Regions from separate parts of the Streptomyces sp. AF1A genome, predicted to be linked through region 1. Evidence: riboswitches for the same ligand, from Rfam matches in the RefSeq annotation. Region 1 holds a riboswitch; the other holds the start of a gene.

Region 1 (4,545 bases):
GCGCTGCCGCCGCCGACGCACGCCCGCATGCGGAGAGGGCCGGAAGCCGTCGTCATTCCTCCCGGCCTGCCGCACGTCTTCGGGGCGGCCGACGGCCAGGAGGCCGACGTGTTCGTCGTGCTCAGCCCGGGCATCGAGCGGTTCGGCTACTTCGAGCAACTGGCCGCCATCAGCCGCGGCGAAGCCGAGTTCGACTCGCTCCTCCCTGAGCAGGACCGCTACGACGTGCACTTCGAGAGCATCCCCCACTGGCGCTCGGCCACCTGAGCACATGCGGCGCCCCCGCCGACATCAGGCCGTCGCAGGTCTCGACAAGCCGGCACCATCCAGCAGCGTACCGACACGCCCCTCGCCGTAGCGCCGGTCCGTGACCGATGACGAGGGCCGGCTGAGCAACCCTGACGCCCACCGCCGACGACAGTCGTCCGGACCGGCGGCCCCAGGTCACCCGATTGGATCTGCGACACTGGTACCACCATGCCCAAGCCCGGAGAACTCACTTTCGTCGCGCCGCGCGGAGCCAAGAAGCCGCCGCGGCATCTTGCCGATCTCACGCCTGCCGAGCGCAAGGACGCGGTGGCCGAGATCGGTGAGAAGCCGTTCCGTGCCAAGCAGCTCTCGCAGCACTACTTCGCGCGGTACGCGCACGGACCGGAGCACTGGACCGACATCCCGGCCGGCTCCCGGGAGAAGCTGCGCGAGGCGCTGCTCCCCGAGCTCATGACGGTCGTCCGGCATCTGTCGACCGACCAGGGGACGACCCGCAAGACGCTGTGGCGGCTGTTCGACGGGACACTCGTCGAGTCCGTGCTGATGCGCTACCCGGACCGGGTGACCATGTGCATCAGCTCACAGGCCGGGTGTGGGATGAACTGTCCGTTCTGCGCCACCGGGCAGGCGGGACTGGACCGGAACCTGTCCACCGCGGAGATCGTCCACCAGATCGTCGACGGGATGCGGGCGCTGCGGGACGGGGAGGTGCCCGGCGGGCCGGCCCGGCTGTCCAACATCGTCTTCATGGGCATGGGTGAGCCGCTGGCCAACTACAAGCGGGTCGTGGGGGCCATCCGTGCGCTGACCGACCCGGCGCCGGACGGGCTCGGGCTCTCGCAGCGCGGGATCACCGTCTCGACCGTCGGCCTGGTGCCCGCCATCCACCGGTTCGCCGACGAGGGCTTCAAGTGCCGGCTCGCGATCTCCCTGCACGCCCCCGACGACGAGCTGCGCGACACCCTCGTCCCCGTCAACACCCGCTGGAAGGTGCGCGAGGTGCTGGACGCCGGGTTCGAGTACGCCGCGAAGTCCGGGCGCCGGCTGTCCATCGAGTACGCCATGATCCGGGACATCAACGACCAGGCATGGCGCGGCGACCGGCTCGGCCGGCTGCTCAGGGGCAAGCCCGTGCACGTCAACCTCATCCCGCTGAACCCGACTCCGGGCTCCCGGTGGACCGCCTCACGGCCCGAGGACGAGAAGGCCTTCGTGGCGGCCATCGAGGCGCACGGGGTACCGGTCACCATCCGGGACACCCGGGGCCAGGAGATCGACGGGGCCTGTGGTCAGCTGGCGGCCACCGAGCGGTAATCTGACGACGTCCATACAACTCCATATTCCGACAGGGGAGCGCCACAGCGCTGAGAGTGCGGCAACCGGGCCGCAGACCCTCTGAACCTCGCCCAGGTCATTCTGGGTAGGAAGTTCGGTCATCACTCGAGCTGTTGCGCCCTGCCCGGGCTCCCGCGCGGGAGCCCGGGCAGGGCCGCGTCTCTTCCTGGCCAACCCCAGGAGGACTTCGTTGAGCATCACCACAAGGCGGCTGGCGGCCGTGGCCGTCGCCCTGGGCATGGTCACCCTCGCCGCATGCGGATCGTCCGGCAGCCACGCCTCCGGCGACTCCAAGACCGTGACCCTCGTCAGCCACGACTCGTGGGCCGCCTCCAAGAGCGTCATCAAGGACTTCGAGAGGCAGTCCGGGTACAAGGTCAGAAACCTGCGGGACGGCGACGCGGGACAGGCCGTCAACAAGGCCATCCTGACCAAGGACAACCCCCAGGGCGACGTCTTCTTCGGCGTCGACAACACGCTGCTGTCCCGGGCCCTCGACAACGGGCTGTTCCAGCCGTACACCGCCAAGGGACTCGGCACGGTCGGCGCCCAGTACCAACTCGACAAGGACAGGCACCGGGTCACGCCGATCGACTACGGCGACATATGCGTCAACTACGACAAGAAGTACTTCGCCGACCACCGTCTCGCCCCGCCGCAGTCCTTCGCCGACCTGGCCAGGCCCGAGTACAAGAACCTGCTCGTCACCGAGAACGCGGCCACCTCCTCGCCCGGCCTCGGCTTCCTGCTCGGCAGCGCCGCGCAGTTCGGCGACAACAGCTGGCAGGACTACTGGAAGAAGCTGAAGGCCAACGGCGTGAAGGTCGTCGACGGCTGGGACCAGGCCTACTACCAGGAGTTCTCCGGCTCGTCGGAGGGGAAGAAGGCCGGTGGCGACCGGCCGCTGGTCGTGTCGTACGCCTCCTCCCCGCCCGCCGAGGTGATCTACGCCAAGAAGCGGCCCAGCACCGCCCCGACCGGCGTGGCCACCGGCACCTGCTTCCGGCAGATCGAGTTCGCCGGGGTGCTGAGCAACGCGAAGAACCCCAAGGGCGCCAAGGCCTTCATCGACTTCCTGCTGACCAAGGAGTTCCAGGAGGACATGCCGCTCAAGATGTTCGTCTACCCGGTGGTGAAGGGGGCCGCCGTGCCCGCCGACTTCACCAAGTACGGCCCGGCCGCCCAGCACCCCGAGACCATGGCCCCCGACAAGATCGCCGCCAACCGTGATCAGTGGGTCAAGACGTGGACCTCGCTCGTACTGAAGTAGCTCCCCGCCGACGGGACATGCGCGGGAGCGCGACGCGGCTCGGGCTGCTGGCCCTGCCCGTCGCGTTCTTCGCCGTGTTCTTCGCCTGGCCGGTGGCCGCGATCGTGGCCCGCGGGCTGAAGACCGACGGCGCCTGGCATCCCGGGCGGATCGCGGACGTGCTCACGCAGCCGGACATCCGGCACGTGCTGTGGTTCACCACCTGGCAGGCGCTCGCCTCCACCGCGCTGACCCTGCTGCTCGCCCTGCCCGCCGCCCACGTCTTCGCCCGGCTCGACTTCCCGGGCAAGCAGGTGCTGCGCGCCGTCGTCACCGTGCCGTTCGTGCTGCCGACCGTCGTCGCCGGCAGCGCGTTCCTCGCGCTGGTCGGGCACGGCGGGCTGCTCGACCGGCTGTGGGGCGTACGGCTGGACACCACGGTGTGGGCCATCCTGCTGGCCCATGTCTTCTTCAACTACGCCGTCGTCGTGCGGACGGTGGGCGGGCTGTGGGCCCAGCTCGACCCCCGGCAGGAGGAGGCCGCGCGCATGCTGGGCGCATCGCCCCTCCAGGCGTGGCGGAAGGTCACCCTCCCGGCCCTGGCGCCCGCCGTGGCCGCCGCCGCGCTGATGGTGTTCCTGTTCACCTTCACCTCCTTCGGCGTCGTCCAGATCCTCGGCGGGCCCACGTTCTCCACCATCGAAGTGGAGATCTACCGGCAGACCTCGGAGGTCTTCGACCTGCCCACGGCCGCCGTCCTCACCCTCGTCCAGTTCGTCGCGGTCGGCGCCGTCCTCGCCGTGCACGCGTGGACGGTACGGCGCCGGGAGACCGCCCTGCGCCTCGTCGCCCCGAACGTCACCGCCCGGCGTCCGCGCGGCGCCGGGCAGTGGGCGCTGCTCGCCGGCGTCCTCGGCACCGTCGCACTGCTGCTGGTGCTGCCGCTCGCCGTCCTCGTCCGGCGCTCCCTGGACGCGCCCGGCCTCGGCTACTACCGGGCGCTGGCGGACTCCGACGGCGGCACCTTCCTGGTCGCACCCGTGCACGCGGTGTGGACCTCGCTGCAGTACGCGGTCGCCGCCACCGCCATCGCGGTGCTGATCGGAGGTCTCGCCGCCGCCGCGCTGGCCCGCCGGGGCGCCGGGCGGCTGGTGCGGGGCTTCGACGCGCTGCTGATGCTGCCGCTCGGCGTGTCCGCCGTGACCGTCGGTTTCGGCTTCCTCATCGCCCTCGACAGGCCGCCGCTTGACCTGCGCCAGTCCTGGATCCTGGTGCCGCTCGCCCAGGCCCTGGTCGGCGCCCCCTTCGTCGTACGGACCATGCTGCCGGTGCTGCGCGCGGTGGACGGACGGCTCAGGGAGGCGGCGGCCGTGCTCGGGGCCTCGCCCTGGCGGGCGTGGCGGGAGGTGGACCTGCCGCTGGTGCGGCGGGCGCTGCTGGTCGCGGCCGGGTTCGCGTTCGCCGTCTCGCTGGGTGAGTTCGGGGCGACGGTGTTCATCGCCCGGCCCGACAACCCGACGCTCCCGGTCGCCGTGGCCCGGCTGCTCAGCCGCCCCGGAGACCTCAACTACGGCCAGGCGATGGCCCTTTCGACGATTCTGATGGTGGTGTGCGCCGCCGCGCTGCTGCTTCTGGAGCGACTGCGCACCGACCGGACGGGGGAGTTCTGATGCTGCTGAGCCTTGACGCCG
Region 2 (4,545 bases), on a different contig from region 1:
GTCCACGCCTCCCAACGTTGCGAAACGTCCCTCTCGAGGGAACTCATCACGTACATGAATTCATGAAGGATGTCCTCGGTCGCCTCGAGCGTGACCGGGAGGCCCCCCTTCATGAGAACCCCCTTGGCGGCATCCGCTCTGACGGACGCAGGCAAGTACGTATAGGAACCCAGACGCACGGGTCGTCCAGCCGTGGCGGAGGACCGCTCCGGAATGGATTCGGCTGCCTGCCCCTTCGTTGCCTTCATCACGTTGCAACTAACGCTGTGGTGCAGTTATGGATGTGCGGCGAACGAGTGAAGGATTAGCCGGACAAACACCTTGTTCAGGAATCGGTCGGGCCTACATGCAGCACGTATGAGGAATGGGCGAAATGCGCGACCCCTGCCGCGGCCGAGGACGAGGCGGTCCGCGCACCGACCAGCCTCGGGCTGTTCGGCAGCGCGAGACCGCCCCTGGTGCGCCTCAGTCCGCGATCGGCAGGTAGACCCGGTTGCCCGCCTCGGCGAACTCCCTCGACTTCTGGAGCATCCCCTCGGCGATCTCCTCCGCCGACGCTCCCTCAGCCGCGTCACCACCGAACCGCTCCGTGATGCTGTGGCTGATCTTCATACTGCAGAACTTCGGTCCGCACATGGAGCAGAAGTGGGCCGTCTTGGCGGGCTCGGCCGGCAGGGTCTCGTCGTGGAACTCCCGTGCCGTGTCCGGGTCCAGAGCGAGGTTGAACTGGTCCTCCCACCGGAACTCGAAGCGGGCGTCGGACAGGGCGTCGTCCCACTCCTGTGCGCCCGGGTGCCCCTTGGCGAGGTCGGCCGCATGAGCAGCGATCTTGTAGGTGATGACGCCGGTCTTGACGTCGTCCCGGTTGGGCAGGCCCAGGTGCTCCTTGGGCGTGACGTAGCAGAGCATCGCCGTGCCCCACCAGGCGATCATCGCGGCGCCGATGCCGGAGGTGATGTGGTCGTACGCCGGCGCGACATCCGTGGTCAGCGGGCCGAGCGTATAGAACGGAGCCTCATCGCAGATCTCCTGCTGAAGGTCGATGTTCTCCTTGATCTTGTGCATCGGGACGTGACCGGGGCCCTCGATCATCGTCTGTACGTGGAAACGCCTGGCGATCCGGTTGAGTTCCCCGAGCGTCCGCAACTCCGCGAACTGCGCCTCGTCGTTGGCGTCCGCGATCGAGCCGGGGCGCAGACCGTCGCCCAGCGAGTACGTGACGTCGTAGGCGGCGAGGATCTCGCACAGCTCCTCGAAGTTCTCGTACAGGAACGACTCCTTGTGGTGCGCCAGGCACCACGCGGCCATGATCGAGCCGCCACGCGAGACGATGCCGGTCTTGCGGTTCGCCGTGAGCGGGACGAACGGCAGGCGCACGCCCGCGTGGACCGTCATGTAGTCCACGCCCTGCTCGGCCTGCTCGATGACGGTGTCCTTGTAGATCTCCCACGTCAGTTCCTCGGCCTTGCCGTCGACCTTCTCCAGGGCCTGGTAGAGCGGCACGGTGCCGATGGGGACGGGGGAGTTGCGCAGCACCCACTCGCGGGTGGTGTGGATGTTGCGGCCGGTGGACAGGTCCATGACCGTGTCGGCGCCCCAGCGGGTCGCCCAGGTCATCTTCTCGACCTCCTCCTCGATGGAGGACGTCACCGCGGAATTGCCGATGTTGGCGTTGACCTTCACCAGGAACCGCTTGCCGATGATCATCGGCTCGATCTCCGGGTGGTTGACGTTGGCGGGCAGCACCGCCCGACCCGCCGCGATCTCCTCGCGGACCACCTCGGGGGAAACGTTCTCCCGGATGGCCACGAACTCCATCTCGGGAGTGATCTCGCCCCGGCGCGCGTACGCGAGCTGCGTGACGGCCTGGCCGCCCCGGCCCCGCCGCGGCTGGCGCGGGCGTCCCGGGAAGACCGCGTCGAGGTTGCGCAGTCCCCCGCGCGGCGAGGTGTGCTTGATGCCGTCGTCCTCGGGACGGACGGGACGGCCCGCGTACTCCTCGGTGTCGCCGCGGGCGATGACCCAGTTCTCCCGCAGCGGCGGCAGGCCCCTGCGGACGTCGGTGTCGACGAGTGGATCGGTGTACGGGCCCGACGTGTCGTACAGCGTGACCGACTGCCCGTTGGTGAGGTGCACCTGACGGACCGGCACACGCACGTCGGGGCGTGAGCCCTCGACGTACGCCTTGTGCCAGCCGATGGACTTCCCGGCCTCCCGCGACGTGTCGTCCTGAACGGAGGCAGGTGTGCGTGCGTCCTTGTTGGTCATGAGACCTACTCCCTACGCCGGCATTACCCGGTAACAGGTTCGGCGGTCGACGCAGCGGTTTCCGTCTGCCGACGCTTCCCGCGGAACATCCCGTGTTCCACGTGAAACATCACATGTACGGAGGTCAGCGCCCTCTCAGCCCGGTGCTCCGAGCTCCCGCGTGTGCAAAGGTGCTCCCACGCTAGCGTCATATACAGCGCGGTGAACAGTGGGCCTCCGCCCTTCTTGCCAGGATCGAGCGTGCCCGGGATGGAGCAGTACCCGTATCAACCGCCCGAGCCTCGCCGCCGAGACGGCTCGGGACAGGAGGGCGGATACGCGCCCACGACGGCCGTGCGGCCGTCCCCGGCCAGCCCCGGGGACACCCTCAGGCGGTCCCGGCCGACCACGACGCGAGATCGTGCGCACGCTGGCCGGCTCCTTCGGCCTGGTCGCCTCGGTCGCGGTCACGACCGCGCTCGCCGCGCTGGTGGTGGCGGCCGACCGGCCCGGACGCGCCGGCGCCGGCCGGTGCACAGTCCCCGCCGGCACGCGGCGGCCGGGGCGACGCCGGAAGCGGTGAGGCCGGGGCCGCCCGCAAGCACCGATTCCTGGACTTCCGGTTCCCCGCGCAGAAGCGTTCCTGCACAGTTCCGTACGGCACGGCACAGCGTCCGTCGCCCGGACCGCGACCGCTCAGCCGGCGCTCTGCTCCTCGGCGAGGATGCGGTCCAGGGCTTCCTCGAGATGGGCGTCGAAATCGGCCAGGGCGCCTTCCTGGCCGAGCGGCACCAGCTTGTCCGTACGATCGAGGAAGGCCACGAGCGGCGGCGTCGACGAGCGGAACAGGGCGTAATCGCTGCCGACCTGAAGCCGGATCAGCACCTCACCCAGCACCTCGGTATCGACCGGTGCGATGCGCACATCCCCCTCCCCGCACGGGCGCCCGACCCCGTCGATGAGCAGTTCGCGCCCGAAGACCCAGGTGACCGGGGCGTCACCGGGCAGATGGAAGGTGAGCCGCACGGCATAGGGATCACCTGTCTCGTAGCGCAGCTCCACCGGAATGCGGAAGGAGAGCTCCTCCGAGACGAGAAAGCTCATCATGACCTCTGCCTGTACGGACTCTCGCATCGCCTACCCCGTCGTATGACGTCGACTGGCCGGGACTGATCCCTATGACCGTGGGTCAAATCTTGCTGAACGTACACAGCAGATCACAAGGAGTGAGTTTTCAGATACTGATAGAGAGCGTCAGGGAGCCGATGTGGCGCCCGATCTCCGCCTGCAACCGGTGGGCCGCGGGCAACAGCCGGTCGGCCTGGTGGGCGGGCAGCGAAATGGCCACGGTGGCCGCGGTGGTGCCGACCGTGATCGGAACGGCTGCGCAGACCGTGCCGAGCGCGTACTCCTGACGTTCCACCACCGGCTCCATGCGCCGTGTCCGCGCCAGCCGCCGCAGCAGGGCGTCGTTGTCCCGCACGGTGTACGGCGTGATGGCCTGCACGGGGTGGCGGGCGAGATGGTCGCGCCGGGCGTCCTCGTCCAGCTGGGAGAGCAGGCACTGGCCGATGGCGTGCGCGTGACCGGTCTCCCGGAAGCCGGCCCACTCCTCGACCGCCGGGGCCTCGCGGGAGTCGGAGACGCACAGGACCTCGATCTCCCCGTCGCGGTACGCCGCGTAGTACATCGGGACACCGATGGAATCACGCCAGTGCGCGAGCGTGTCCGCCACCGTGCTGCGACGTTTCTGCTGTGCCCCGCTGCTGCCCAGTCGCTCGGCGGCCTCACCGAGGAAGAACAGCCCTTTCTCACGGCGCAGATAGCCCTCGTGCACCAGCGTGCGCAGCAGGTGGTACGCCGTGGGCAGGGCCAGGCCGGTCTCGCGGGCGAGTTGTTTGGCGGGAGCGCCGTACGGACGGGCGGCGACGGTCTCCAGCAGGCGCATGGCGCGCTGCACGGAGCCGATGAGGGTCACGGCGGCCGACGACCCCGCGGCGCCGGGGTGCGGTCGGCCCGGGACGGTCACGGTGGGCGCCCGCTGGGCGGGGGGTGCGCAGGGACGAGGCAGGCTGGGAGGTGCGTGGGGTTCTGCGGGTGCGGTGTCGACCGTGGCCAAGGGGTACTCCCGAAGCGCGAGGGGCAGCCCGTGCGGGGGCAAAGAGCACGGAGGGGGTCTGCGCCTCCCACGGGGCGGGACCCGTGGGGGGTTCCGGACTCTAACCGCCCGCCACCGCGTGCAGACGGCCCCGCGGGGAAACTTCCCTCCCCCGAGGGAACCGGTGGCCCCTCACCGGT

The links. A riboswitch is a leader RNA that binds a small molecule or an ion and turns the genes downstream of it on or off. The one in region 1 is predicted to bind thiamine pyrophosphate.
Region 2: it holds a riboswitch for thiamine pyrophosphate, as region 1 does, so the genes downstream of both, thiC (phosphomethylpyrimidine synthase ThiC) here and ACLU3S_RS29485 (thiamine ABC transporter substrate binding subunit) in region 1, are expected to answer to the same signal.

Annotation. Positions count from the first base shown of each region.
Region 1 covers NZ_JBLEBI010000160.1:7,049-11,593, forward strand. The annotation lists gene ACLU3S_RS29475 (hypothetical protein) at 28-267, shown strand; gene rlmN (23S rRNA (adenine(2503)-C(2))-methyltransferase RlmN) at 478-1,584, shown strand; TPP riboswitch at 1,608-1,715, shown strand; gene ACLU3S_RS29485 (thiamine ABC transporter substrate binding subunit) at 1,844-2,875, shown strand; gene ACLU3S_RS29490 (ABC transporter permease) at 2,893-4,524, shown strand; gene ACLU3S_RS29495 (ABC transporter ATP-binding protein) at 4,524-4,545, shown strand, end outside.
Region 2 covers NZ_JBLEBI010000008.1:32,646-37,190, forward strand. The annotation lists gene thiC (phosphomethylpyrimidine synthase ThiC) at 466-2,268, opposite strand; TPP riboswitch at 2,261-2,438, opposite strand; gene ACLU3S_RS04410 (hypothetical protein) at 2,669-2,830, shown strand; gene ACLU3S_RS04415 (SsgA family sporulation/cell division regulator) at 2,944-3,381, opposite strand; gene ACLU3S_RS04420 (IclR family transcriptional regulator) at 3,482-4,366, opposite strand.